Regions from separate parts of the Terribacillus sp. 7520-G genome, predicted to be linked through region 1. Evidence: riboswitches for the same ligand, from Rfam matches in the RefSeq annotation. Region 1 holds a riboswitch; the other holds the start of a gene.
The links. A riboswitch is a leader RNA that binds a small molecule or an ion and turns the genes downstream of it on or off. The one in region 1 is predicted to bind S-adenosylmethionine.

Region 1 (15,089 bases):
ACAGAAGAACACGGATTATAAGCCGATTCATATGCCAAGCAACTCTTCCATTCCAGCAATCATGTCAGTATTGATGGGGATTGCAGCTTTCGGGCTTACATTCCAATGGTACTGGGTTGGAATCGTAGGTGCCATCGGTATCTTCATCACAATGATCGTCCGTTCATTCGATTACAATGACGGCTACTATATCAGCGTGGAAGAAATAAAAGAAACAGAAGCGAAAGCGAATAAATAAAGGAGGTTGTGAAGAAATGGCACATGATCACAATGTGAACCCCAACGCTCCATTGGAATACCAATCAGAAACCGGCCGTTTGAACATCACCGGTTTCTGGACCTTCCTTGGTGCAGAGATCGCTTTGTTCTCGACACTATTCGCATCCTATTTCGCGTTACAATCACGTGTAGGCGATGGACCGACATCAATCGAGATGTTCGAAGCAGGCCTGGTCATGATCATGACGATGCTGCTTCTTACAAGTAGTTTCACATGCGGTATCGCGATTCACGAAATGCGTGCGAACAATGTAAAAGGCGTTATCATCTGGATGATCATCACACTCATCCTGGGTGCAGGATTTATCGGTTATGAGCTTTATGAATTTGTACATTACGTACATGAAGGTGTTACACTAGGAACAAGTGCACACTGGTCAATGTTCTTCATCTTGCTTGGTACTCACGGTCTGCACGTTTCGATCGGTATCGGCTGGATCATCCTGCTGCTCATCCAGCTTGCAAGAAGGGGACTTACACCAAAAACAGCGTCGAAAGTATTTATTTCTAGTCTTTATTGGCACTTCCTGGACGTTGTGTGGATCTTTATCTTCACATGCGTCTACTTGATGGGGATGGTGAATTAATATGAGTCAACAAACGAAAAAAGGACATTTCCCTTGGAAGCATGTCATCGGCTTTTTGATTTCGATTGCATTGACACTCGTCGCCTTCGCAACAGCGCTATGGACAGACTGGTCATCATCAACGATTTTCATCATCATCTTGATTTTTGCGGTTATCCAGGCAGCATTGCAGCTTGTTATGTTCATGCACATGACAGAAGGAGAAGACGGTGGATTGATTTCCGGGAATACACTTTTCGGTTTCTTCATCGCTATCGTCATCATTCTCGGTACTTACTGGCTGATGACTTCCGGTCACATGCACATGGGTATGAGTATGTAAGATAAGACCCGCTCTTTGAGCGGGTTTTTTTGTATTATTTTCTGCTTTTCAATAGAATGGAAAAGAGAAATGAGGAGGTACGGCGCATGATAATCGCAAATGAGGAACATATTCTTGAAAAGGCCAAGCAAGCAGCGGAAGTTGCAAGACAATATAAAAGGATCGGCGATGAGCAGGCACGGCTCGCTCCGCAGGTGGTGGATGCATTTCGCTCGACTGGTTATACATTGCTGACCATCCCGAAAATGCACGGAGGGGATGGAGCCAATTTGCATGATTTCCTGCTGGCACAGGAAACGGTAGCTGCTGGTGATGGAGCGGCGGCTTTATCCATAGGCTGGCATCTCAGCACGATGCAGGATTTGACTGAAAATGCGGATTGGCCCGATGGGGTGTTTGAGGATTTCCTGCAAGAAGTCATCCAGGAGCGTAAGATAGTCAATCGTGCAGCGTCGGAACCGAATACAGGGAGTCCTACACGTGGAGGCATTCCAGAAACGAAAGCTGTGCGGGAGGGCAATCATTATATAATAACCGGCCGTAAAACCTTCACTTCCATGGCTGCTGATCTGGATTATTATTTGGTTACGGCTTATGTAGAAGATGATGATACTGTCGGAAGCTTTTTGATTTCCAGGGAAATAAATGGAGTACGTGTCGAAAAGACATGGAATCCCATGGGAATGCGTGCAACCGGAAGTGACGATTTGATTTTGGAAAAGGTTAAGGTGCCAGCTGATCATTATGTAGAACGAACCAGGAAGAAGTCAGGGCCAAAAGGATCGTTACTGCATATTCCAGCCTGTTATTTAGGCATTGCCAAAAGCGCACGTGACGAAGCTGTCAAGTTCGCTAAAGCATTCCAGCCGAATACATTGGATAAACCGATCATCAGTGTTCCTCACATACGGGAGAAAATCGGGAAAATGGATTTGGAATTGATGCAAGCCAGACATTTCATGTATCATGTTGCCAGTTTGTGGGATAGCTATCCTGAGAAGCGGAAATACCTGGGACCTGAGCTGGCAGCAGTAAAAGTAAATGCCACCAGGGCTGCTTCCGAGGCAGTGGACTTGGCGATGCGGATTGCCGGCGGCAGGGGACTTGCCAAGTCACAAGTCTTCGAGCAGCATTATCGGGATGTACGTGCCGGCCTGCATAACCCGCCTATGGATGATGCTGTATTGGAGCTCCTGGCTTCCCATGCTGAGAAAAAAGATAATTAATTTATTCTTTTTAGTACCAGGTATTAAAACTAGATGGTATAATGGAGGCAGATGTAAAGGAGGCAGATAATATGGAATCCAAAGCACGCATAACAGCGATTGGAACATATATACCGGAAAAGGTGTTGACCAATGCAGATTTTGAAAAAATGGTCGATACTTCCGATGAATGGATTGTACAGCGAACTGGCATCAAAGAAAGAAGAATCGCTGCTGAAGATGAATATGTAACAGATTTATGTGAAAATGCTGCACGGAACCTGGCGAAGAATTTCAACAAGTCATTGGATGATGTGGACTTGATCCTTGTGGCTACAGTGACTGGGGAATATAAATTCCCTAGTGTTTCCAGTCAGCTGCAAGCAAGACTAGGCCTGAAGAACACGGGAGCCGTCGATTTGGGCGGTGCATGTGCAGGCTTCGTATATGGACTGCATATGGCTAATGGATTGGTCACTGCCGGCATGCATAAGAAAGTACTTGTTTTAGGCGGAGAAACATTGTCCAAGATCACTGATTATACCGACCGTACAAGCTGTATCCTATTTGGGGACGGTGCTGGTGCGGCATTGGTGGAGTACGATGCTGAAAATCCTGGCTTCTTCGGCTTTCACATGGGAACGAAAGGGGAAGGCGGCCGCCATCTATACCAAACGGGCTTGTCCACAAAGATGAATGGGGAAGAGCTCACCAACCCAGGCAAATTGGTCCAAAACGGACGCGAAGTATATAAATGGGCCGTTTCCGGTGTTCCAAAGGGTGTCAAGAAACTGGTGGAAGAAGCAAACATGTCCATGGATGATATCGATTGGTTCATCCCGCACAGTGCGAACATGCGGATGATCGAGTCCATCTGTGATCGTTTGGATTATCCGGTGGAAAAGACGCTTACCAGCATGGCGACAGCTGGTAATACATCTTCGGCTACGATTCCTTTGGCTTTTGATTTCGGATTGCAGGAAAACAAGGTCAAAGATGGAGATACCATGCTATTATACGGATTCGGCGGCGGTCTGACCGAATGCGGTATCATCATCAAATGGGATCCAAAAGCATAAAAAATAAGCCCGTGGGTATTACTCCACGGGCTTTCTTCTGTTCATTTCTTCAAGAATCCTTATGCGGACCGCGAACAGGCAAATCACCAGCGATTTTCGTACGGAATTGATCCAGGAAGATGACATTGTAGTATTGATCTTTGCCATTGCGTATGACGTATTTCCGCACGTAAGCATGCAAAAATGTCCCATCCAGCCAAGCCAGGATCAGTCCTGCTGGAATGGCACCTGCCAATGGATGCACATGTCCATCGGACGCCAGGAAGATCAGCATCCAGCTGACAATGGTGAAGAAGATACAATCAAGCCATCCAGTGCTTTTATTTGTTTTACCTGGGAGCAATGCCATGTCGATCAAGTAACCGATGACTGTCAGGATGACTGTCAGCTGTGCTACTTTGGTGAAAGATAATTGATAGATTAAACCTGCGAAGAGATAAAGGATAGCCACGGCAAAGATGCCTTTCAGAACTATGGCTTTGATATGTTTCATCATTGTTCACCTGCTGCTTTTTTTATACAATATGTCCAGTTTGAGCCGCTTGTATACGCAGCTGCAACAAGTCCGGAAAATATGGTATAATAACCTGCTGTAAGTCAAGAGATAGGAGTTTATGTCGATTATGATTACAAATATAAGAGAAGCATGGTTTTCCAATGTGCCGAAAGATGTATTATCAGGCATTTTGGTCGCTTTGGCACTCATTCCAGAAGCAATTGCTTTTTCCATCATTGCTGGTGTCGATCCGATGGTCGGATTGTATGCCTCTTTCTGTATAGCCATCGTAATATCATTCGCTGGCGGAAGACCCGCGATGATATCTGCAGCTACAGGCGCGATGGCACTCGTGATGGGAAGTCTGGTGGCTGATCACGGACTGCAGTATCTTTTCGCGACGACAATCCTGACGGGTATCATCCAAATTCTATTCGGTGTCTTTAAAGTGGCGAGATTGATGATTTTCATCCCGCGTCCGGTCATGATCGGATTCGTAAATAGTCTGGCAATCTTGATCTTCATGGCCCAGCTTGTACATTTCAAAGGTGAATCATGGCAAATTTATGCTTTCGCAGCAGGCGCCCTGCTGATCATCTATGTGCTCCCGCGGTTTGTGAAAGCTATTCCATCACCGCTGGTGGCGATTGTCGTGATGACCATCATCGCCATCTTTACCCATAGCTCGACGAAAACAGTCGGCGACATGGGAGAGCTGAAGCAGGCTTTGCCCTCGTTCTTCATCCCGGATGTCCCGTTCAATATGGAAACATTTCAAATCATTTTTCCGTATGCGATTGCTTTGGCGATCGTCGGTCTGATGGAGACCTTCCTGACAGCGCAGCTATTGGATGAATATACGGATACAGATAGTAATAAGAACCGTGAAGCGCGCGGACAGGGGATTGCCAATATTGCTGCCGGATTCTTCGGCGGAATGGCAGGCTGTGCGATGATCGGGCAATCCGTCATCAACGTAAAAGCTGGGGGACGCACCCGCCTATCGACCTTCATCGCAGGTGCCTTTCTCATGCTGCTGATTCTCGTCTTCCAGGATGTTTTAGTACAAATCCCGATGGGGGCACTTGTTGCTGTCATGTTCATGGTCAGTATCGGTACATTTGACTGGTCATCGGTACGGAATCTGCATCGGATGCCGCGGACGGATGCAGTGGTCATGATCGTGACAGTGATTGCCGTCGTGTGGACAGATAATCTGTCCATCGGTGTCATCATCGGTGTATTGATGAGCGCTGTATTCTTTGCTGCTAAAATTTCCAAGGTGGATGTCAAAGAGACAAAGCAGAAAGATACGAAGGTATATAAAATCAAGGGTCAATTGTTCTTCGTTTCCGTGACTGATTTTCTGGCAAGCTTCCATCCCAAACAGGAAACTTCCAAGCAAATCATCCTTGATTTTCAGGAAGCAAGACTATGGGATGATTCTGCTGTCGGAGCATTGGATAAACTTGTGCTGAAATATCGGGAATACGGCATCCAAGTCGACATCCAAAACTTGGATCATGCAAGCCAGGCCTTGGTCGATCGGCGGGCTGCTTATATTCAGGCATAGAAAATAGCGTATACCGGATGGTATACGCTATTTTTTTCTTTTGAACACAATGTATTTCATGAACAAGAAGCTGCTGGAGGAAGAAAGGAACATTGCCGCCCCTTTTGCTGCATTGTGCTCTATATATGCCGGGATCGAAATGAAAGTGATGGCTCTCAGGACGGAAAGACCGGCAATGAAGACAAGATTGCTGATTACTAACGCAATCAAGGCTTGCGCAAAGAACAAGCCTTTCTCGGCCATGTTTGATTTTTTTTGACTGCGGAAGGTATATCTCGTATTCCAATAGTAACTATTCCAGATACATACCAAATAGCTGATCGTATTGAATAGTAACAGTAAAAGATTATCCTTTGTCGGCCAAATGAGTAGCAATATATTCAGCACAGCCAAATCGACTGCTGCATTCAGTACGCCAATAGAGGTGAATTGCAGGATTTGGGTCCGGGTCCGTTTTAACATGATTTTTCACAGCCTTTGGGTGACATGGTTATATCTTAACATTCTTCCCTCATTTGCTGCTTTTTTAACGTTTCAAGTAGCTTGGATGTGGTATGTAGTGCTATATGCTAGTTTCATTCAAGCAAATCTGGAAGAGGAGTGATTGCAGTTTGTGTTATGCAAAAAATATGGAGAAACTTGCACAAAAAGCCAAGCACCATCCTCAAAAAGTACTTAGCATGTATGTGAACACCGATCCGGCCAATCGTGATCAGACAGGCGGGGAATGGAAGATTCATGTGAAAAATGGCTTGAAGAATTTCGAGACATATCTCAAGAATGATCCCGAAGAATGGAAGCAATTCTTGAAAGTGAAGGAAAAGGTGAAAGCTTTTTTGGACGATAACGGTCAAAGCATGAAAAAAAGCTGTGTCGTGTTTGCATCAGCAGATGATATTTGGTTTGCCGAATGCCTACAAATGCCCGTAACAACGGAATTCCACTGGGAGGATGAGCCAAAGCTGGAACAATTCCAGTCGCTGTATGACCGATTCCCGGAATCTGGTGTGATCTTGGTCCAAAAAAATCAGGTGAAAGTGATCGATGCCGTACTGGGAAAGATCAAGGATACGAAACTTTATGAAATGGATTTGGATACGGAGAAATGGAAGGTGCAGGCAAGCCCTCAGCGAGCTTTATCGATAAAAGGAAAAGGCGGCAAAGGATCGAAAAAGGAGACGATCGAGAGCCGTTTGGAAGCCAATCAAAAACGCTGGTATAAGTCTTTGGCGCCGGATCTCGATAGACTGGCCAAGGAAAAAGAATGGAAATGCATCCACCTTGTGGGTAATAAAGAAGAAGCAAGATTGATTGAAAGCCATATGCAGAAGCAGGTCCAGCAAACCGAAAGCAAAAACCTTTTTGATCAAGAGGAGAGGAAAGTCCTGGAAGAAGTGATGCCAGCCTATTCATGATCAAAGTTGCGAGAGGAGTGAAAAAGCAGCATGCCCAGTGGCATGCTGCTTTTCCATTAGGATAGGCGTTTCCCCGCCACACCATAATTTGCTTTGTTCATTTCTTCGATGACGATGGAAACTGCTTCAGCGCGTGCGCCGGTTGTTTCGACCATTACATCGGTCATCTTTTTGATCATTTGCTCTTTTTGTTCATCTGTACGGCCTTCCAGCATTTTGACGGTAATGATTGGCATATATAACGACTCCTTAGCGATTGTGACACGTCGGGCAAAGTCCATAAAGCTCGAATGCGTGTGTATTTATATGATAATCCGCCAATTCATCTGTGTAAACCGGCAGCGGACATTTTTGGAGCGGCTTGGTCAGCCCGCAGCTTTCGCAGATGAAATGATGGTGATGCGTGCCGCTTTTACAAGCGATCTTGAAGAGTTTCTCCCCGTTTTTCTCGCGGGTCTCCAGCAGCCCAAGCTGTTCGAAAAGGCGGAGGTTTCGGTAAATCGTATCCAAACTGATGCCCTTATAGCTGGTTTCCATGAACGCAAGCAGGGCCTTTGCACTTCGATACCCTTGGGCATGAATGAAATAAGATAGAATATCCGCGCGTTTATCCGTATACTTATGACCATTTTCTTTCAGGATGGCAATGCCTTCGTCCACTTGCATATTAGGAAACCCCTTTCTCGAATGCAGTTTTTCGTTTGTTCGCAAGCAGCAGCTTTTGAACGATGAAACTCAACAGAAGGATAAGGATCGATACGACAACGATGGTACCTCCGGGCGGTATCTCGAAGTAATAGCCGGAGAACAATCCTACAATGACAGATGTCTCACCGAAGAGGATTGCAAGTATCATTGCCTGTTTGAATCCTTTGGCCAGACGGATGGCTGCTGCGACAGGAATGGTCATCAAGGCGCTTACGAGCAGCACGCCGACGATGCGGATGCTCGCTGCGATGACAAGGGCAGTCAGCAGCATGAAAATGAAGTGGATCACTTTTGCATGCAAGCCGCTGACACGTGCATGCTCTTCATCAAAGGAGAGCACGAGCAGCTGTTTGTAAAGGACGCCGATCACCAGCAAAACAATGATGGAAATGATGATGATGACTTGCAGATCGTCACTGCTGACAGCTGATACAGAGCCGAATAAATAAGAAAACAAATCGGTCGTGAAGCCATTTGCCAGTGAAATGAAGATGACGCTCAATCCGACTCCGCCGGAAAGGATGATCGGGATGGCGATTTCCTGAAAATTACGGAACATACTGCGAAGCTTCTCGATCAACAAAGAAGCGACGACGGAAAATCCAAGACCTGCATAAAATGGTGATATCACAGGTGTTGCCAGCTTTTTTTCCATTAAGAGGCCGAAAGCAATCCCGGCCAGTGTCACATGGGATAAGGCGTCCGCAATCAAGGATAACCTGCGGACGACGATGAAGCAGCCCAATAATGGGGCTATCAAGCCGATCAGCAGACCAGTATATAGTGTATTGCGTAAAAATTCGAATTGAAGGAAATCAGCAATCATGCATGGATACCTCGCAATACATGTAAGTCGGTTTCAGGCAAGCTGAATTGCTCGGGACTGCCTTCGTATCGGACTTGCTGATCCAAATAAACCAGTTTGGATGCGTAACGTGCAATTCCCTCCAAATCATGGGTGATCATCACAAGTGTCAGTCCGTTTTCATTATTCAACCGCTGCAGCAATTCATAAAAGCCTTTTACATTGGCATGATCGATCCCGACTGTGGGTTCATCTAGGATGATCAATTCCGGCTGGCTTACGAGTGCCCTGGCGATGAACACACGCTGCTGCTGACCGCCGGATAGGCTGCTGATATTTTCATGCAGATAATCGCTCATATCCACCTGGGCCACTGCCTGTTTCACTGCAGCTCGGTGCTTAGCCGAAAATCTGCGGAAATAACCGATCTTCGGGGTGAGTCCCATTGCGACCACCTCAAAGACAGTAGCTGGGAAACCTTTATTGAAGGCATTTGCTTTTTGCGATACAAAGCTTACTTTATTCCAGTCCTTGAAAGAGGGGACAGGCTGTCCGAAGAGCTGGATGGAGCCCTTATTTGGCTGAAGCAGTCCGAGTGCAAGCTTGATCAGCGTTGTTTTGCCTCCGCCGTTCGGACCGATCAAACCAAGGAAGTCCCCCCTTTCGACTTGTAAGGATACCTCGCGCAAAGCGGCTTTTTGTTCATAGGAAAAATTAATCTTGTCTATTTGAAGGATAGATGTCATATTCTATCACCTTTCTATTCACGTACTCTTTCACAAGGAATTATTCTATCGTAATCATTTCGATTTGTAAATCATAATCGTTTCGATTTATTGATGAATTTCTCTTTCATGCCACATGGAGCGATTTTTTTCTTGTCTGATAGATGCATTGGAGTGGTGATGAAAGAAAATGTCCTAACAGATAAAAAACCTCCGCACGAATTAGCGGAGGTTTTCGTTCATACTGCTGAAGCTGGCTCGTCTTTTTTGACGAATTGAACTGGCTGCTGTTTCTTCAGTGCCAATGCAAGGCATGAAAGCAGGAAGGTGATGATCAATATCAATCCAAGATGAAGGATTGTCGAAGGTACACTTTGGCCTGCGTAGATGAGCTGACTGAAGCCCTGTACGCCATTGGAAGCTGGCAGTGCTGCTCCTATCGCACGGAACACAGGAGACAATAGATCTGTCGGGATGATATTCCCTGCTGCCATCAGCTGGAACGGAATCATCGCAACATTGAACAGGGCGCCGGCATTGCCGAAAATAGCGAAGCTCATTTGGGTGAAGCTGATGCAGGCAAACACGACAAGCAGCTCGTAGCCCCATAGCTGCATATAAGAAGCGGCGGTATCATTTGCAAAGTAGTGAATCGTAACGATGATTGTCGTAACGACAAGACCGACGATCAGTAAAAGAAGCTGTTTGTTCCAAAAGACTTGCCATTTACCGAACTTGCGGTTCACGATTTGCGTGACGATGTTCATTTGGATATTCATTGTCATGAAAGCAATGAATACAATGAAGCCGAGAATCATCGGAACCATGGAAGTGGCAAAGTTACCGATCGGATTTTCTTTGATGATTTCTGCTTGTACATTGGATCCTGCGATGGAAGCCGTCATTTGTCTGGCTGCATTTTCGGCTATCGACAGCGCGACTTGGGAATTGGAACTATTCATGTAAAACTGTAAGGATGTATCACCCTGCTTGGCCAAGCTTTCCGTGAACGCCTCTGGAATGACAATCAGCATCGCAATATCATTTTGATCAAGCTGTTCTTGCGCATCGTCATAGGAAGCAAGCTCTGCATCGAATGGCAGGCTGTCGATCATTCGATCGGCCAATGCATCGGCCTGGGTGCCGTCCTCATTGACTATGGCAGCTTGCAGGCGATCCAGATGGTTGGTTGCATCATGATAGCCTGTCAGCCAAATGATGGAAAAGAGTAATGGGACAATGATGGCAAAAGCGATGCCGACTTTCGTATTCGGGATCTTGAACATTTCCCGTAAAGGTTGTAAACGCAAATTAAAAACTCCAATCTATACTAGTTGCATGTGCATGTATTTAGTTAAAAAAATCACTGCAAATTCTGATGCAGTCTGTGAATCAGAGTATGCAGCAATTCAATTTCACTTTGTTGGAAACCATTGTATGCATGTTTTTCGACTTCTTCTATCCTTGGTTTGATAAGCTGGACCAGCTCCCGGCCTTCACCCGTGATCTGCAAGCGGATCGCCCTGCGATCATGCGGATCATGACCTCGTATCACCAGGTTCTTCTTGGCGAGCTTATCAATGATCTTCGTCACCGTCGTCTGTTCTCTCTCTGTCAGTTCGGCAAGCTCTTTTTGTGTGATATCATCCTGCTTGTCCAATTCCGCTATCAGGGAGAATTGCTCGGGTGTCAGTTCGAACTGCTGGAGCATGCGGGAGGTCTCCCGTTTCAAGGATAGGTAAGTCCTGGATAAAATCAATCCCAACTCGTCCTGTGTCCTGCTCATGATTTGCTCCCTTCAAATAGTTGCACATGCAAGTATATTACAGGATGGAACTCCGTCCGTCAATAATTTTTTAGGTTCAATGAAAGAGGACAACCAGCAGCTGATTGTCCATCTGTCTCATGTATAAGGAAGTTCCTGGCGTGTCTTGCTGAATTGCTGATAGGCTTGATCCACCTTTTGCTGCGCGGCTTGTTCCAGGCTGTACCAGCCGTGCTGGAACATCAAGTTATACAGATTGCGCTGGGCATCCTGTGTTTCCTTGAAAATGCGAGCCGCTGTTTCATAAAGCGATTGATTGCTCATTTCATTAAGTGCAGTACTATACGAAGCTGTCATATACTTTTCGGTTGCAAGCAAATCAGTCACATGATCCCGGTCATTCATATCCTGCGTCGTCGGTACAGTCGTTTGCGGATTCTGTATCTTCTGGTTCTCTGGCATGGTGCTCCCTCCTTCCTTAATTGAGCGGTTTCGTCTTCAAATGCTCCAGTAGCATGTCATAATGGCGCTGGTGCATCTGGCCGACAGTATGCAAGGCTTCCTGGGCATCTGTAAGCTGTACTTCCCTGGCAGCATGCTGTGCTTTCTTGGCGGCATTCAGATTCCAATTGAGCATATCGGCCAAGTACAGCAAGTCCTTTTCGGAAATCATCTCCGGCGGCTGCAGCATGACATCGTGTGTATTTCCTGCTGGCATGGGATCCCTCCTTTTTCCTTTCTATCGTGCCCGGGATCCATTCGTTTATTCTGTGCAAATGTTGCATAGGACTATGCTAAAATAACAGTATGAAAGGAAGGGGATTACATGTTCCGATTTTATTGGTACCCGAATTGCAGCACATGCAAAAACGCAAAAAAATGGCTGGATGCGAATGGGATATCGCATGAAGCAATACATATCGTCGAGACTCCGCCAAGTCCTGAAGTGCTGCAGGAAGCAGCGGACAAAAGCGGCCTGCCGCTTACCAAACTGTTCAATACGAGCGGGAAAGTCTATCGCGAGGGCGGCTATAAGGAGAAAATCAAAGGTGCCGATGACGCCCAGCTCAAGGCATGGCTGTCTGAAAACGGTATGCTGATCAAGCGTCCGCTTTTGATAGGGGAGGATGCGGCTGCTGTCGGTTTCAAGCCGGAAATGTACGAGAGTGTGACTGCCGCGAATTAAGCTGAATCGGTGGTAATTTTATCTATTACCTCTTATAGTAAATATGTTAGCTATTCTTGTAGAAAATAGGTGGAGGAATAAAAATGAGCAACTTACCGAAAGATCTACGTTACACGGAAGAACATGAATGGATCAAAAAAGAAGAAAGCAATCAGTACCGGATCGGCATAACCGACTTCGCCCAGGATGAACTCGGGGATATCGTATTCGTGGAACTGCCATCCGTTGGTGATGAATTGAAAGCGGACGAGCCATTCGGCAGCGTCGAATCTGTCAAGACAGTATCCGAGCTGTATGCTCCGATCAGCGGTAAAGTCGTGGCTGTGAACGAAGACTTGGACGACAGCCCCGAATTTGTAAATGAATCCCCATACGAGAAGGCATGGATGATCGTGGTGGAAGCAGACGATGAAGCAGCTTATGAAAGCCTGCTTTCGGTAGAGGATTACGAAGGAAGAATCAAAGAGGATTAATTTTTGCTGCCCTTGTTGGCAAGGGCAGCGGTTTCTTTTCATATACTATGGCAAGCGTCATTGCTAAGCTGCCTTTATTCGGAGCACGGGCAAGGAAGCAATCAAATATCGATCAGAATAGGTGATGCCAGTATGGGTGATGAAGAAAAGGTCATTATTGTGGAAGGACGCTCGGATAAAGAGCAGATAAAGAAGATCATCGATGAGGAAGTGACGATCATCTGCACCAATGGAACATTGGGCATCGAGCGGCTGGAACAGCTTTTGTATGACTATGACTTGGATCACAAGCAAGTATATATCATGGTGGATGAGGACAGCGCCGGACATAAGCTGAGGAAACAGCTTGCCAGAGAGCTTCCGCATGCCCAGCATATTTACGTAGACAGAACCTATCGAGAGGTAGCGGCGACCCCGGCACCTGAATTGGCCACGGCCCTGCTTAGCCGAAGTATCATGGTGCATCCATTCTTCCTCGCCTGATGAAAGAAGGGATGAATTATCAACGTCATCGAAAAAGAGGTCCGGGAAGTCATTCGGCAGGAACAGGCAAGGATATTTGTGCATACACCGTTCTGCGGCACATGCCAGCTTGCCGAGAAAATGCTCCTGACAGTGGAGACTTTGACGGGCCAGGAATATTATCATAAACTGAACGCCTCCCTATTTCCGGTTTTCATGCAGGAATATCGGATTGAGAGCGTACCTTGTCTGATTGTCTTTGAACAAGGGGAAGTTCAGGAGAAAATATATGCGTTTCATTCTGTCCAGCATATGCTGGCAAAAACGCTGGGTGAATAAAACAGCTTTCCAATTGGAAAGCTGTTTTTTCTTGCAGGAATTCGGAGGGCACGGAGCCAAATACAAAGCAGGGGGGATGAAGGATGATCATGGAAGAACTGGAAAAGCTCAAACGGCAAATCGAGGCAAGGGAGGATCTGCTGCCTTTATGCAATGACAAACGGCTGAAGGTCTTTATAGAATGGGAAGATGATCATTTCGATTTGCATATTGATAGGAGCAGTCTGACGACGCCGGCCACGAAGCCTTATGGATTTCTGTATATCCGTACGGATGAGCGCACACTTCATCAGCTTCTTGCGGGCCAAGTGCAGCTTCGCAGTTTATGCGACAGGCAGGTAGTGGAAGGGGATTATCAGCATATCCTTCTTATGGAAGCGCTTTTGTTCCTTGGAGCCCGTGGCAGTTTGTAATATATGTTGACAGAACTTTGTACTAGTGCTAAACTCCTTTTTAGCAATCATATATAAAACTCTTATCAAGAGTGGCGGAGGGACTGGCCCGATGAAGCCCGGCAACCACAGGTTTTCCTGTATGGTGCCAATTCCTGCAGGGAAACCTGTACAGATGAGAGAACAATTTTCGCAACCAAAAGCGTCTTTTTGTTCTCATGACAAAAAGACGCTTTTTTATGTTTTTTATGTTTGCAGAGCAACATGGGGAAGGAGGAGCGGATATTGATTACCATCAAGAACCTCTCCAAAATATATCGTACGAAAAAACAGAATATTACAGCGGTTGATCAGCTTGACTTGACGATCGAGTCGGGTGAAATCTTTGGTGTGATCGGGTACAGCGGTGCTGGTAAAAGTACCTTCGTGCGCTTGCTGAACCGTCTGGAAGAACCGACAGCCGGTGAAATAATCATCAATGGCAAGGATATTGTAAAACAGCGGAAAAACGAACTCCGGCTTGCCAGACAGGAAATCGGGATGATCTTCCAGCACTTCAATCTGCTATGGTCCCGTACGGTGCACCAAAACATCGCTTTTCCACTGGAAATAGCGGGCGTACCGAAAAAAGAAAGAAAAGCGAAGGTTGATCGATTGATTGAGCTTGTCGGTCTGAAAGGACGCGAAAATGCTTACCCATCCCAATTAAGCGGCGGTCAGAAGCAGCGTGTCGGCATTGCGAGAGCACTGGCGAACGATCCGAAAGTACTGCTGTGTGATGAAGCGACATCTGCATTGGATCCGGAAACGACAGACAGCATCCTCGATCTGCTGGTGGACATCAACAAACGTCTCGGTTTGACGATCGTCATGATCACGCATGAAATGAATGTCATCCGTAAAATCTGCCATCGTGTTGCCGTAATGGATACCGGCAGGATCGTGGAGAAGGGTGATGCAGCGGAAGTGTTCCAAAATCCGCAGCAAGCGATCACGAAGCGTTTCGTCCAGCAATTGGATGGAAGCGAGCAATATGAATCCTTATCGGCGGCTGCGATGAAAGAAGGTTCAGGCACGATCGTGAAGCTTTCCTTCTCAGGGGACAATGTCAATCAGACAGTTGTCAGCCAGACCGCGAAGCAATTTGATGTGGACATCAATATCCTGCAGGGGAATGTACTGCAGACACAAACCGGCGCAGTCGGCAGCCTGTTCCTGCAGCTTGTGGGCAGTGAAGCGGAAGTGGAGAAGGCACTTGACTTCATCCGCGGGGCGAAT
Region 2 (15,089 bases), on a different contig from region 1:
GTGTATACATGGCTTTTGAACGTATCCGGTATGGCAGGCTTCATCGTCTGGGTCGGTATTGCTGTCAGTCATTACCGATTCCGTAAAGCATACCTTGCCCAAGGAAACGATATCAAGGATCTGCCATATACAGCTAAATTCTATCCAGCCGCACCGATACTAGCCTTTGTGCTATGTGTCATCGTCATAATCGGCCAAAGTTTCTCTGCTTTCACAGCAGACGGCATCGATTGGGGCAGCTTGATCGCATCCTACATCGGTATTCCGGTCTTCCTGCTTTGCTGGATCATCTATAAAGTCAAAAAGAAAACGAAGGTGTACAAATTGGAGGAAGTTGATTTGACTACTCCATCACATGAAACAGCACCTGAATGAGCAAAAGCTGCCGATCACTCGGCAGCTTTTTTGCTTGGAAACGGGAAGCTGCATCCGGCAGCTGGAATGCATGAATAATTTCCTGCATTTTTTTGTATCTTTATCCTATATACCCGTTATACTGAAACTAGAGGTGAACAAATGAAAATTGCAATTGTGACAGACAGTCTCACGAACCTGAGAGAAGAGGATTTACAGCGATATCCTTTTATATATTACGCCCATTTACATGTCATTATTGATGACAAGTCCTATGCTGACTTAAAAGAGATCACCAATGATCAGCTATTTCGGTTCATTGATCAGGGGGCTGCATATTCTTCTTCCCTGCCGTCACCAGAGGTATTTGTAAAGCTTTATGAAGAACTGCTGGCAGAATATGATGCTATCATCAGCTTGCACTGCACAGAGAATGTAAGCGGTACCGTCAATTCCGCCCGTATTGCCAGGGATACAATCGAAGGCGCTGACGGGAGGATCACTGTCATTGATACGAATACTGCCTCCATCGGTACAGAAAATATCGTCATCAAAGTGTGCCAGCTCATGGAGCAAGGGGAAGCTTTCGATGAAATATTGAGGGCGGTTGAATTTTACCGTTCCCACAGCCAGCTCTACCTTACGATAAATGACCTGACTACACTGGTGCGTACCGGCCGAATTTCGAAAACAGCCTCCAGGATCGGAAACCTCCTGCATATAAAACCGATTGTCGGTTTTGAGGAAGCGAAGCTGGAAGTCATGGGTAAGGTCCGCACGAAGAAACGCCTGCTGAAGTGGATGCTGGAAAAATTACGACATAATATCGAGCAATCCGGGAAACAGGTTGTCCGGATAACACATGTGAATTCCACCGAGCTTGCCGCTGAGTTAAAGGAAGCAATGGAAGCATTCGGTGATAAAGCAGAAGTCTTCATCAGCAACGAAATAAGCTCCGTCATGGCAATTCATTTTGGACGGGGCGGTATCGGTGCCAGCTGGATGCCGGCTGACTATCCATATGAATCGGCTACATGATACAGGGACCTCGGACAGCGTGATTGCCCGAGGTTTTATTGTAATGATCAATCCAATGCTGCTAAATGGATAAGTGTAAAGTCCTATGGGGTTTGTAACGCCATAATCGTCAGCTTCCATTATCCAAAATTATGTAATATAATAAAATATTACAAAGGGGTTGAAGGCAGCTATGAAAATCTGGGATTTTATATCTAAGTATTGGTTCGGTATATTTCTGGTGTTGTATCTCTTACTTCGGGATTATCCATTTGGAAGTACATCACAGACAATTAGCGATATTCTCATGTTAGTAACTGTAATCCTGACTATCATTAGTTGGGTTGTATCTAAGAAAGCCAATCAAGTAAAGAAAGAAATAGAAGAATTGGAGAATAACTGAGTCACCTATTGGTGGCTTTTTTGATGCATAAGAGTATTTGAATATCCATTATTTGTTTCATTTTTTATATTGCAAGCCGAAGAGAATTTTTTATTAATTACAATTTCAGCTGTTTTTTATTACTTTGGTTTATAGGTTTTCCCTGCATCCAGTTATCCTGAGTATACCGATAAGATATATTGACAATCATTGAATGGAATGATACACTTTCTGAAAACTGTATATGTTTCTTATCCAGAGAGGTGGAGGGATATGGCCCTGCGAAGCCTCAGCAGCAGGTCTGACGACAGACACTGTGCTAATTCCATCGGTTCATAACCGGCAGATAAGATGAATAGAGGAAGCCTCTCGACGCATCTTGTCCGAGAGGCTTTTGTATTTGTCCCGCTGCCTATACGAAAGGGGAAGGCAACATGTTTGAATTGATCCGGGAATTATCCAAGTACAAAGGGTATAATCAATCGTTTGTTTCACAAATCGTCGATAAGATCACGCCGTTTGCGGATGAGATGCACTTCGACAGACGGGGGAATCTTATTGTCCGTAAATATGGAGAAAAGTATACGCCAAAAATCACCTTGCTGGCAGAGGTGAAGGAAGAAATCTATGTGGTGACATCGATCACCGAGTCAGGGGCGCTTGTAGCAGACGCGAATTATTTTTCGTTGACGTATGCGCAAGGGCAATCGGTCCAGGTAGAGACAAAGAATGGATTGCTGTGCGGAGTGGTCATGGCAGGTGAAGCAGGTCAGCATGCCGCTGTCATCGATATCGGGGCCAATACCGAGCATGATGCACGTGAAATGGGGGTGGAACCAGGCAATCATGTGACATTATTCGATGACTTCCTGTATCTTGGTGACGAAGTGAGCGGCCGCGTCGTCGGGAAAGGGCTGGATAATAAGATTGCACCGGCAATTGCAATCAATCTTCTGCAGCAATGGGATACAGCGGAAGGGGACATCACCATCATCTTCTTTCCTTTCCATAATAAGAAGCATCTTGCCAATCAGCTAGAAGGGGAAGCTGCCTTTTATATCGGGTCCGTCCCCCAGCAAAGAATCGCTCATAAAAGCCGGGGAGCAATCGAACTGGGAAGCGGTGTCGCAATCAAAGTGGCAGATAAGACGATACCAATCAATCAGACCCTGAAAAATCAGCTGGTCGATTTGGCCATTGCACATGACATCCCATTCCAACTGGAATTCCTGTTCCGTCATCGGTATAAGAAACTGTCCACTAAAACGCCGGTAAGCATCCTGAATATCCCGATCGAGCATCTCGACCAGACGACACAGGTCGTTTCAGTGAAGGATTTGGAGGATACCAATCAGCTGATCCAGACCTATCTCTGGCGGAGCAAGGAGCTGCAATTCTAAGGAATGCTCTCCCATTCCCGTCCATGTTACCGTATACTGTAGCCATCCAAGGCGATTCATCATGGAGAGGAAAAGACAAGCATACAGTCAGGGGAGATGCTCTTGAAGCAGGCACTGCTGATCATTGATGTGCAACAGGCACTGATTGAAGGCGGTGCAGGGGAGAGACCTGTCTATCGCAAAGAGAATCTGATTGAGCAAATCAACATCGTCATAAGTAAAGCACACAAAGCAGGAGCCGCCAGCCTATTTGTATTCGATAAGCAGGCGACTAATGCTTTTCATGGACATTTCAATGCTGATAATTTCTCTGTCGTACGGTCGGCAGCAGAGGATATATTTGATCCGGTACATGATACGTTTCGATAAGCTGTACAAAGGAAAGCCAGGATACGGATGACCCAAGCCCAACACTGGGGAGCTTGGGTCATTTTATTGCAAAGAAAGAAAAGGAGCTGTCAGAGATCCATTTTCTTCGTCAGGCATGACGATATTTTTCTGAATAATCAAAATTATAGTCATATAACCTTACAACTTCCATGCATCTTACCGAGCCTTTGGACATAATGAACATATATTCCATCTCAAATACATTTTTTCAGGAGGTATCCTATTGGGATTTGAAGCTTTTTTGACGTCGATAAGCGGTTATTTATGGAGTGTGCCGATGCTGATTTTCATAGCGGTGGTTGCGGGCGTTTATACGATAGCTTCTGGTTTGCTGCAGGTCAGATATCTGAAGGACATGGTTGTGCACACATTTACCGGAAAAAGTTCCGAATCAGGCGTTTCGCCCTTTCAATCGCTGGTCATCGCACTATCCGGAAGAGTCGGTACAGGGAATATAGCTGGTGTTGCGACTGCCATCGCGGCAGGAGGACCGGGAGCCGTATTCTGGATGTGGTTCATTGCTTTCTTCGGGTCGGCGGCTGCTTTTGCGGAGTCGACGCTTGCCCAGATTTATAAAAAGAAAGTAGATGGCGAGTATCGCGGCGGACCAGCTTATTATGCGGAGAAAGGGCTTGGATGGAAATGGTACGGCTATATTTTTGCGGTGGTCGCGGCTGTATCCACCTGTCTTTTGACTCCGGGAGTGCAGGCTAATGCAATAGCTGACAGTATGAATAATGCATTCGGCATCGGACCGGTGATTACTGGAATTGCCTTGGTTGCCATCACAGGTTATGTCATCTTTGGCGGTGTCCGCAGAATCGCCTTCTTGGCATCCTATGCTGTCCCGATCATGGCATTATTCTATCTAATCGTAGCTGCTATCGTCATTATTGCGAATATCGAGCAGATTCCAAGTACATTTGCACTTATTTTCAGCAGTGCTTTCGGTGTCGACTCCGCGTTTGGCGGTATGATTGGAGCTGCCATAAGCTGGGGAGTGAAACGAGGCTTATATTCCAATGAAGCAGGGCAGGGAACCGGAGCCCAAGCAGCGGCAGCGGCTGAAGTATCCCATCCGGTAAAGCAGGGGTTGGTGCAGACCTTTTCCGTCTATATCGATACGCTGCTCATCTGTACAGCGACCGCATTGATGATACTGATGACAGGCAATTACAGTGTAACCGATCCAGAGGGAGGCTATATCGTCGATTATACGGATGGAATGGAAGCAGGTGCAGGATATACGCAGGCAGCCGTGGATGAAGTACTTGGAGGATTCGGATCGCCGTTTGTAGCCATTTCCCTATTTTTCTTTGCCTTTACCACATTGGTTGCTTATTTCTATATTGCGGAGACGAATCTATTTTATATTGTCAGAGGGAGATCGAGGAAGATTTTCTCCAATATTTTGAAAGTGTTATTCCTGGCAGCGATATTCTTCGGTACGGTCCGTACGGCTACATTGGCTTGGACATTGGCGGATATAGGACTTGGTTTGATGGTCTGGGTAAACTTAATCGCTGTCATCCTGCTGTATAAACCGACGGTGGCAGCGCTCAAGGACTATAAGGCGCAAAGGAAGCAAGGGCTTGATCCCGTGTTCCGTCCTTCGCAGGTCAATATCGAGAATGCGGACTATTGGGTGGAACGTGAACAGGAAGATGAAAGGCAAAGAAAGACCGTGTAAAAAGAGTAACCTGATTCCTAGTCTGGAACAGGCTGAAAAGAGGGACGACGCATTTTTCATTTCTCATCAGCACCGGAAGGATTACCGGGCATGTAACCAAAAAAGTGGGGAGAATCAATATCTCTCCACTTTTTTTGCTGATGGGTAATGTCGTCAAGGAGGACATCATGGTTCTCCAGCCATCCAAATCGTCATGTGCAAAGGCTATTTATGTGTACTTCTATTTTCCGCAAATCGCTCATACAAATCCTTGTCTTCATTGCCCTCTATATATTGTGTATACATGGCTATTTTTTTGTTCATCAGATCCAGATTGCGCTGATACGCTGCAATCTTCGCTTCGACATTTTCTTTATGCCGGATCAAAAGAGCGACTAATTCCTCGTAGTCATCACTTTCTGCTTCCCGAAGCTCTTTGTATTTTTTCAAATCCTCCAGTGACATACCGGTCCCTTTCATATGCACGATTGCACGATGAATTCGGTCCAGAGCCGGTCATCTTCTGAGTAGACACGGATATTGCCACTATTCCGTTTTGGCACAAGCAAGCCTTCTTTTTCATAGAAACGCAAGGTATGCTCGCTTAGCCCCGTAAGTTTCGCCAATTCCCCTATACGATATGCCATCGTCCATTCTCCTTGTCCGCCGATGCCATTCACAGCTTGCTGTACCGCTCTTCGTCAACAGGTTCCAGCCAATCGGTCTTACTTACATTCGTTGTTGTCATATGTTATCCTTCTTTCTCATTTTCATCATAAACTTGCTTGGCTATATGAAATGCTGACCAAGCTTTCGGCCATCCGGCATAAAAGGCCAGATGTGTGATGACTTCAGCAATTTCTTCTTTCATTAAGCCATTTGCTTTTGCTTTCTGGAGATGAGGGGTGAGCTGTTCCATATTTCCACCCGCAAGCAGTGCAGAAACAGTGATCAAACTGCGGTCGCGTGGTGATAACTCCTGCTCCCTTGACCAGACCTCACCAAAAAGGACATCATCATTCAGTTCAGCGAATTTCGGAGCGAAAGCCCCCAACAAATCCCGTCCTGCTGTTTGTTTTTCTGCCATTTAAAATTCCCCTTCCTGCAATTCATTCAGTATCTTCATTATTTACGCTACACCTTAGAGTCGACTCAAAGTCAAGGGGATATAACAGCACCGTATTTACAATGTTGAAACCGCTTTTTATCCAAAGTCACAAAACTGTAAGAGAGTTATTGCTGATTTGTGAAAATGATCATAATAATAAGCGCAATCCATTCTTCTCGTTTATACTACAAATGTAGAAGGAAAAGCGCTGATCCCTCTCAATCTAATATGTGAAATGTTTAACAAACTATTCTCGTGGATGGAGTGTGGAAGGAAATGATCATAAAGTGGATTCGAAGCAGCAAAACGGCTGCAGGGCTTTGGGCGATTATCCGGATTTATCTAGGATATACGTGGCTTACGGGCGGACTCGGCAAACTGACGGGCGGTGGGTTCGATGCTGGCGGCTTCCTGCAAGGAGCGATTGCACAGGCAGGCGGTGAGCATCCGGCGGTACAAGGCTGGTGGGCAGTCTTCCTGGAACAGGTGGCCTTGCCGAATGCCGGGCTGTTCAGCTTCCTCGTCATGTGGGGAGAGATCCTTGTCGGAATGGCACTCATTCTCGGAGTCTTTACCAATTTCGCCGCCCTCATGGGTATTACGATGAACTTCGCCTTCCTTTTCAGCGGCACTGTGAGCACAAATGCACAGATGGTCTTGCTTACGATCTTCTTACTAGTCGCTGGAGCCAATGCCGGACGCTATGGACTCGACCGCTGGGTGCTGCCATATTTAAGAAATCACTATCCAAAACATACACCGAGAACACCGACGAAGCCGGTTGCTTCTTAAAGATTTTATGACCTACTGCCATCAAGCAGTAGGTTTTTTGCTGAATAATGCAACTTCATGCGTTGTTTTTCGTACAATTAGTATACTTTCCTTTATGAGGAAAAGAATGGAGGATATATGATGGTCTTACTTTTAGATGTATTCAATCTTATGCTGCTGTCTTCTTTGACAGGTACTTATGAAGAAGACGATATCCAGCACAATATCGAACAACTGCGAAAAACAGAATGGTTCCAGCAATATCTGAAACAGCAGCCATACCGTGATTTGCTCATCTATGATAAAGATGTCCGAAAGGTGATAGGGAAGCTGAATGGTAAAAAGCTTGCCAAGAATCCTCAACGACAAGCTTATCAGCGTATCGTCACAAGAGCATTGCAACGGAAAATCATCGTTTCTTAAGAAAGCAGGTACTTATGACAAATCTACAGGTGACAGGCATAGCATCATGTGGCAACTCTCCTAAAAGCGAGCTTATCCGTCAGCTGACGATTGCCGCATTCCAACAACAGTACCAACAGTTAGAGAAACTACTTGCTCCTGATTGCAAATTGGAAATAGCCGGGGCGGAAGCATATATTGGAAGTGCCACCATCGTGCCAATGCTTTCTTCTCTAGAGGGTGTCACAGCAGTACATATTGCCAATGCTTTCACCCACGGTAAGCAAGGAGCCGTGAATGGCTTTTTCAAGATGGATACACAGTCGTATGCATTTGCACTTATTTTTACTTTTGCAAGTGCAGGAAAGAATGCGAAGGTGCAGTCCATTTCTTGCTATGTGACAAAAACGAGGAACCAATCGTAGAGGCTGGTTCCTCGCTTTATTTGGTACCTAAGTGCATTGGTTCTCATACAAAGGAGTTTTATATGTTTGGCTTACTTGACTTGATTCTTACTTACATCGAAATTATTTTGTACCTTGTCGCTCTCCCCGCCATTTACTACGTGATAAAATTATTGCGCCAAATCGAGGAGAATACGAGGAATAAATAGTACATACCAACCTATTGCGCATCAGCAATAGGTTTTTTTTATAACGTCAACTGTTGCAGTCATGCTCTTTCTTGGATATTCTGGGAGCGGAGGTGATACCTGATGGCAATTGAGAGGAATGCTCATGCGTCAGAATTTGTAACAGCTCATGCAAAGCCTATTGGGAAAGGCGATACTTTGTGTGAGGGGACTGTTTACTAATCGCCAATGCACCCTTTTCTGTCCGGGCTTTGCACTTATCTGAAATAGATTAAAAAGATAAGGGAGCTAACAGGAAATGGATAAACGGAAAAACACAGAACAAGCATTTATTCGGAATGATCAATATAACTTCATCGCAAAGCAGGTGTCCCATATCATCAGCGCCCATGCTACGGTGAACCACGCGGATACACTCGATGGAGTGAAAATGAATGCCTTTTCGAAAGTGGAGGAGCTGCTCGGGGAAATGACCGATGCACAGGAAATGCTTCTTAACCGCCTTTTGGAAATAGAGGATGAAATGGAAGCAGAAGTCTTCCTGGCAGAGCTGAAGCAGTTCGTCATCCCATTTCGGAAAGTGTCGAAGAAAACCGTGGAGAAGCTATTCCCGAAAGCGAAGAAGCTGCAGATGCCGGATTTGGATGACCTGGATTTCCAGAGGCTGTCGTATATCGGCTGGTTCGACACAAGGGCACACAAGCAGCACTTGATTGTGGAATATCAAGGCAAGCTGAAAGGCATTTCCGGCGTTTTCGATAACAGCAGTACACAAGGGATTTGTTCATTGTGTAACAGCCTCGGAGACGTGGGCTTGTTCGTCACAAGGGTCAAGAGCGGGAAAGAGACCTATGTGAATAGAGGGAATTATATATGCAAGGACAGCTTAAGCTGTAATGAAAAACTGACAGACCTAGGAAGGGTGGAGACTTTCCTGAACCATCTGTTTCGGTAACGGACAAAGAGCAGACGCCTCAGTCTGCTCTTTGTTTATGTGGATTGATTTCCACCTGCGAAAAAATGAAATGTGTCACGGTCGTTGCAAAGGACGCGATCGAATCGATGAACTCCTCCACTTGCGCAAAGCTTTCGAAACGCATCTTCAGCATAAAGCAGGCATTGCCCGCAATCCGATAACAGAAATCGACATTATCCAAAGAAGCGATATGGGCTTTGAACCCTTTGTAATTGCCATTTTTCATCGTGGCTTCGATGATGCATTGCACTGGCTGACCCAGCTTTTCATAATCGATTTCCAGTGTATACTTTTTGATCACCCCGAAGGTCTCCATCTGCCGGACCCGTTCTGTGACGGACGGCGAAGACAGATTCACCCGCCTGCCCAGTTCACTCATGGACAGGCGGCTATTCGTCATCAACTCCGCCAAAATTCTCCTGTCGGTATCATCTATTTTCATAATTAAAACATCCTTCCTAAAGACGTTAAGAAAATTAAGTGAAAATCGCTAAAATCCTTTGATTCCATATGTGATGAAGCGAAATGATTTTATATATTAAATATAACCAAGGAGGAGAGAGCATGACAAGAATAAGGAAATCAAAATATGGAAAAACAAGCTTTCAAAAATTATTAGGACATAATCTCAATATCATGACGGCTTGGTCGGAGCTAGCCGACATTTTAGAAAATGACGCCAAACTATCAGCAGCCTTGAAGGAACAAGTAAGACGCACGCTTGCCCAGTCCAATGAATGTGCCTATTGCAAAGCAAAAGGGAAGCCGGATGAAGCTGCCTTTGATGAGAAGACTTCTGTTGCTGTCGGATTTGCCACTGTCTTCCTGAATCACCCCAAAGGTGATCTTCCGGATTCAGCATTTGCCATATTGGAAGAATATTTCTCGCAAGCTGAAATCAGTGAATTATGCGCTTTTATTTGCTTCACCACAGCCCAGCAGTATTTTGGGGCAATGATGAAGCTTGAGCCTGACGAGTGAAAAGGCGTGGACGGCCGAGATTGATTGCCGAAAGATTGCTATAATCATATTGTTAAAACCTGTAATTTCAAAAAGGGGAGGCAATCATGATCCGTATAGCATTAGCAAAACCAGAACATGTTGCAGGAATATCCAAAGTTTGCAGTGACGGCTATTGGGCCACTTATCGTGAAATACTTTCCGGGAAATACATCGAGGGAATCATCGACGAATATTATAATCACGATAGAATCCTGAAGGAAGTGACAGAGACAAGCAGGGATTGGGGCGGATACTTTGTTGCGCTGGAAGATGGAAAAGTGATCGGGGCGATCGGCGGCGGGATGATCGGAGAAGGTGTCGGCGAGGTATTCGTGCTTTATCTCGATCCTGATCGGCGCAATGAAGGGATCGGCACAAAGCTATTGGCTGCCCTTACCGCTCAGCAGAAGGAGCGGTGAGGCGCCGGTGAACAATGGGTATCGGTAGCGAAGGGCAATCAGAAGGGCATTCCTTTTTATGAGGCCAGGGAATTCGTATTCCAGCATGAGCGCGAAGGATATCATGATGTGGCAGGGGAACGACCTGCGGCACTGCGATACTGCCGTAATATATGATGCCAGCCAAGGATGATCAACGAATAAAGCAAAAATAGCTGCGATCCATCAGGACCGCAGCTATTTAAGGATTCCCCAGGTTGCAAGACAGCCATTTCATACGTTCAGAGAGCTTATCTCAGCAAGGGTAGGGAGTAACACTCGTATATTCACTTATGAAGACAGTTCAGATTGATCTTATCTTCTCTTGAATAGGCCTTTCTGTTGGTCTACTATTGCTTGTTTCCGCATCATATAGTGCATTTTCTTACCAGTGGCCGTGTATGGTAATTCGTCGATGAAGCGATAGAAACGCGGCTTTTTGTAATTTGCCAGATTAGGGTTATTTGTACAATAATCTTGTAATTCTTTTACGGTAAGGGATTCGTCCTCTTTTACGATATATGCTACCACGGATTCTCCTCTTAACTCGTCCGGGACACCAACAACGACGGATTCTTTTACTCCAGGATGCAAATTCAATAACTCTTCGATTTGAACAGGATGGATATTCTCACCGGAAGATACAATCATGTCATCTTTCCGTCCGACTACTGTGACGAATTCGTTTTCATCCCAGGTCCCCATGTCACCGATATAGATCCACCCTTTATAAAATACCTTTTTGCTTGCTTCTTCCTTGTTCACATAGGCATACGTCGTTTTACCTGGTGCCCTGACGATGATCTCTCCGATTTCACTGCCGTCTTTTGCGACAAAGTCATCCGGCTCAGCTTTCCGGTCCGGATATACTTTCACGACCGCAACATCATCGTCAGTGCAGGAACGTCCGGCCGAGCCGGACATTTCCGGTAAATCGAATGGGCGAAGGAATGTATTCCAGAACGCTTCGGAGGTGCCATATCCATTAAAAATATTCGTTGTGAGCGTTTTTTGGAATTTGATGCAATCTTCTTTTTCAAGAGGGGACCCCATTGTTACGATTCCTTTTAGATTAGACAGATCGTATGACTTCCTTAGCTGTGCATTATAAAGCATTTTTAGCATCGAAGGTACGCCTGTCAGGAAGCTGATACCGTATTCTTCAACATACTCCAAGCAAATCTTCGGATTGAAATACCGCAAAATGACGATTTCGCCACCGATATAAAGAGTAGGAGTGGGACCGCCGGAATGAATACCGCCACGGTGGAACCATGGGCTCATATTCATCGTTTTATCCAATGGATTGAGCGGGAAATGCATGATAACATCATGCGCTGAGAGTACTTCATTGATATTGTTCAATGGTACACCCTTAGGGCTTCCAGTGGTTCCGGAGGTGTATAATCTGGTAGTTTCATCATAAATATGAACCGGGCGATTGACATCCGGTTCTTCATCGGCGTGATTTGCCACATAATCCGTATATATCACATGACCTTCTGGTGCGTCGGTTTCTCCCGTCATATCCACCATCACGACACGGCGCGGCTTATGGTTCGCCATTTCCAAAGCTTGTACAGCAGTATCTTTGATTTCTGCATCATAAAGGAAAACAGCGGGCTCGCTGTCATCGATAATAGCCGCTGTTTCCCCGGGGGAAAGGCGGAAATTGATGGTGCAGTTTACAGCGCCGATTTTTTGCGGTGCCAAATAGCTATAAATGAACTCCGCCGAATTGAGCAGCTGGTACATGACAACTTCATTTTTATCGACATCGTCCTCCAAAAGTGCATGTGCAAGCTTATTTACGTCTTTATTTAACTCTGCATACGTCCATGTCTTGCCGCGAATCGGATCTGTCAACGCCGGACGGTTTGCGAACCGCCGGACATTTCGCAAAAAGCCATTCATGAATGTAAACTCGCTTTCAAAGGTTTCTTTAAACATATCTATATTGTAGGTGAATTGTCGTTCCATTTTATTTGTTCCTTCCTAAATTGTACTTATTGATATTTGCTGACAATCAGTGATGTATTTTGGCCGCCGAATCCAAAGGAGTTGGACATGGCGATTGTCACTTGCTTTTTCCTGGACTCATTCGGTACATAATCAAGATCACAGTTGGGATCTTGATGCTGATAATGCAAGGTTGGCGGTATGGTGCCTTCGCGGATTGCCTGGATACAAGCAATGAATTCTGTCACACCGCCAGCTCCCATTAAATGGCCGGTGGCCCCTTTGGTGGAGCTAACCGGAACCTGTTTTGCCATTTCTTCACCAAACACGGCTTTTAATGCTTTGGTCTCGATTTCATCCCCGACCTTGGTAGAAGTACCATGGGCGTTTATATAATCGATTTGCGAAGGTGTAAGTCCTGCCTGATCCAATGCTTGCTGGATAGCCAGTATTTCACCGCGACCACTTGGTTCAGGTGACGTTACATGGTAAGCATCCGAGCAATTGGCATAGCCCAGGAGCTCTGCCTTGATAGGAGCGTCACGCTTTTGTGCAGACGCCAGCGTTTCGAGTACGACAGCTCCTCCGCCTTCGCCCATAACAAACCCATCCCTGTTTAAATCAAAGGGACGACTTGCTTTTTGTGGATCTTCCTGAGTAGAGAGCGCGCGTGCAGCAGATAATCCGGCAGCCATCAGACCAGTCAGGATTGATTCCGCTCCAACTGCAACGACAGCATCTGCCTGTCCGGCTTTTAATAGCATCGCAGCCATTCCGATGGCGTCTGCTCCAGCAGAACATGCGGTGCTGACTGTTAAGCTGGGTCCCTGCAATTGATGGGCGATGGCAATCTGTGCAGCTCCGATATTTGATAGCATCTTCGGGACACTATGCGGACTTAAGCGATAGCGACCGCTCCCGGACAGCTGTTCCTGGTTGGCAGCCATAGTGGAAATACCGCCAAGTGCAGTACCCAGCACAATTCCGATTCGCTCTGGTTTTGCAGTCAAATTGCTTTGCTCCAGCGCTTCTTCAGCAGCAATAAGGGCAAACTGCATAAAAATATCTGTGTTATTCACCAGTTTCCTTGGCAGGAAGTCCAAAGGGGAAAAGTCCCTTACTTCAGCGGCTACCTTTACCTGCAGTTCTTTTGAATCAAAACGGCTTAAAGCGGCAATCCCATTTTTACCTTGATATAGGTTTTTCCAATAGGAGGAAACACCGATCCCGAGCGGAGTGATGGCTCCCATTCCAGTTACCACAATACGATTGTTATCCATTCATTTGCCCACCTTTATCCTTCGATTGCGCATGCAGCTCGGGACAGATTTTGGTCAATTTATCCCAAAGCTCTGGGAATCGCTTTTTTAAATTAAATGGAAGACCGTCATCATCAACATAGGTATGAGTGGTCATACCATCTGCGGCAAGACTGCCATCATCTTTAATGATCTGATATCCTAATACCATTCTGGTTCTGGTCAACATGGTGATATAGGTGCGGATTGTTACTTTTTCCAATGGATGGAGCATCCTTTTATAATCGCACTCAGCCTTTAAACAAACGAGTGAAATGCCCGTATGATGAAAAGTTTCCATGTAAGGTAATCCATAATGGTCAAGCAGCTGCATCCGCGCATCCGTGAACCATTCAAAATTCTTGGCATAATAAGAAATGCCAGCCGCGTCACAATCGCCCCAGTTAATGACTTTTTCCATATCATATCGAGCAATAGCATCCATTTATAAAACCTTCCTTTACGATTGATCCTGTGATGAATAGCTAGTAATTTTAATCCTTATTCTCCTGGTCATACTGAATAAAATAAAAAGCCATATAGTAGACATAGTGTTTCAATTTCTTTGTCTACTATATGGATATGGGAATTTCTATGAGTGCATATGATGTTATCGGAGGATACAAGGGAGCTCTGTACAACAGCATTTGTATAGACTTCTTCCAGGTGATTGCATACGGATTGTGTCCAATCTTTGCTTACATATGCTTTGACAAGAGCAAAATTACCGTTCATGATGCCATCTCCCTTTATTATCACTATGCTATTTTAGAGCGTCCTTTTTTTCTGTGTCAATTAGTTTGACTTCGAGAATTTATATCAAGTGAATAAAAAGGCTCAAAATGAGAAAGAGAGATAAAAAAACCAGCCTCAAGCGGCTGGTTTTCCTCATTTTTGGTTCATTTTCTTGATCTTGAAATGAAGCTTGATATAGCGGATGGCTGTATAAATATCGAATGTAGCGAAGATAGCGCAAAAAATGCTTAGCAGTGTCCATTCTCCTGCATTTCTTACATCTGTTACAGCCCAGAATATGAACAGGCATCCGATAAATAGATAAAAAATCGCAACGGGCAATGGCGAGCGTATCATGAATAGTTATCCTCCAAAGATGATTGTTTGCATGTTTTCCAATTGTTTTTGCAGTCTCTCGATTTCTTCCAGTCTCTCCGGCGTGAAGTAAAGCTGCAGGATGACGACCAAGAGATTCATTAAACCATGCGTGATGATCGGAACAATGATCCGCTTCGTCTTCACATAGAGAGCCGCGAAGATGACGCCCATGACGAAGTACTGCAGAAGATGAAGGAAATCCCCATGCACTGCACCGAA

Region 2: it holds a riboswitch for S-adenosylmethionine, as region 1 does, so the genes downstream of both, CHH53_RS14605 (hypothetical protein) here and CHH53_RS09625 (methionine ABC transporter ATP-binding protein) in region 1, are expected to answer to the same signal.

Annotation. Positions count from the first base shown of each region.
Region 1 covers NZ_NQFP01000024.1:48,350-63,438, forward strand. The annotation lists gene qoxB (cytochrome aa3 quinol oxidase subunit I) at 1-238, shown strand, start outside; gene qoxC (cytochrome aa3 quinol oxidase subunit III) at 255-866, shown strand; gene qoxD (cytochrome aa3 quinol oxidase subunit IV) at 868-1,188, shown strand; gene CHH53_RS09530 (acyl-CoA dehydrogenase family protein) at 1,275-2,414, shown strand; gene CHH53_RS09535 (ketoacyl-ACP synthase III) at 2,486-3,472, shown strand; gene CHH53_RS09540 (DUF2512 family protein) at 3,522-3,968, opposite strand; gene CHH53_RS09545 (SulP family inorganic anion transporter) at 4,096-5,541, shown strand; gene CHH53_RS09550 (GtrA family protein) at 5,569-6,003, opposite strand; gene CHH53_RS09555 (VLRF1 family aeRF1-type release factor) at 6,153-6,956, shown strand; gene CHH53_RS09560 (2-hydroxymuconate tautomerase) at 7,013-7,192, opposite strand; gene CHH53_RS09565 (Fur family transcriptional regulator) at 7,206-7,622, opposite strand; gene CHH53_RS09570 (metal ABC transporter permease) at 7,624-8,490, opposite strand; gene CHH53_RS09575 (metal ABC transporter ATP-binding protein) at 8,487-9,215, opposite strand; gene CHH53_RS09580 (YhgE/Pip domain-containing protein) at 9,434-10,504, opposite strand; gene CHH53_RS09585 (MarR family winged helix-turn-helix transcriptional regulator) at 10,558-10,980, opposite strand; gene CHH53_RS09590 (spore coat protein) at 11,098-11,421, opposite strand; gene CHH53_RS09595 (hypothetical protein) at 11,438-11,677, opposite strand; gene CHH53_RS09600 (arsenate reductase family protein) at 11,786-12,145, shown strand; gene gcvH (glycine cleavage system protein GcvH) at 12,229-12,618, shown strand; gene CHH53_RS09610 (ribonuclease M5) at 12,751-13,101, shown strand; gene CHH53_RS09615 (thioredoxin family protein) at 13,129-13,419, shown strand; gene CHH53_RS09620 (hypothetical protein) at 13,503-13,832, shown strand; SAM riboswitch class I at 13,892-13,993, shown strand; gene CHH53_RS09625 (methionine ABC transporter ATP-binding protein) at 14,097-15,089, shown strand, end outside.
Region 2 covers NZ_NQFP01000043.1:10,417-25,505, reverse strand. The annotation lists gene CHH53_RS14620 (amino acid permease) at 1-375, shown strand, start outside; gene CHH53_RS14615 (DegV family protein) at 517-1,392, shown strand; SAM riboswitch class I at 2,002-2,106, shown strand; gene CHH53_RS14605 (hypothetical protein) at 2,188-3,153, shown strand; gene CHH53_RS14600 (cysteine hydrolase family protein) at 3,250-3,522, shown strand; gene CHH53_RS14595 (alanine/glycine:cation symporter family protein) at 3,821-5,233, shown strand; gene CHH53_RS14590 (MerR family transcriptional regulator) at 5,438-5,662, opposite strand; gene CHH53_RS14585 (MerR family DNA-binding transcriptional regulator) at 5,689-5,859, opposite strand; gene CHH53_RS14580 (carboxymuconolactone decarboxylase family protein) at 5,964-6,299, opposite strand; gene CHH53_RS14575 (DoxX family protein) at 6,597-7,112, shown strand; gene CHH53_RS14570 (hypothetical protein) at 7,233-7,514, shown strand; gene CHH53_RS14565 (hypothetical protein) at 7,529-7,918, shown strand; gene CHH53_RS14560 (FusB/FusC family EF-G-binding protein) at 8,384-9,040, shown strand; gene CHH53_RS14555 (Lrp/AsnC family transcriptional regulator) at 9,060-9,503, opposite strand; gene CHH53_RS14550 (carboxymuconolactone decarboxylase family protein) at 9,626-10,042, shown strand; gene CHH53_RS14545 (GNAT family N-acetyltransferase) at 10,129-10,482, shown strand; gene CHH53_RS14540 (class I adenylate-forming enzyme family protein) at 10,816-12,480, opposite strand; gene fabF (beta-ketoacyl-ACP synthase II) at 12,507-13,739, opposite strand; gene CHH53_RS14530 (acyl-CoA thioesterase) at 13,732-14,202, opposite strand; gene CHH53_RS14520 (hypothetical protein) at 14,646-14,849, opposite strand; gene CHH53_RS14515 (CPBP family intramembrane glutamic endopeptidase) at 14,856-15,089, opposite strand, start outside.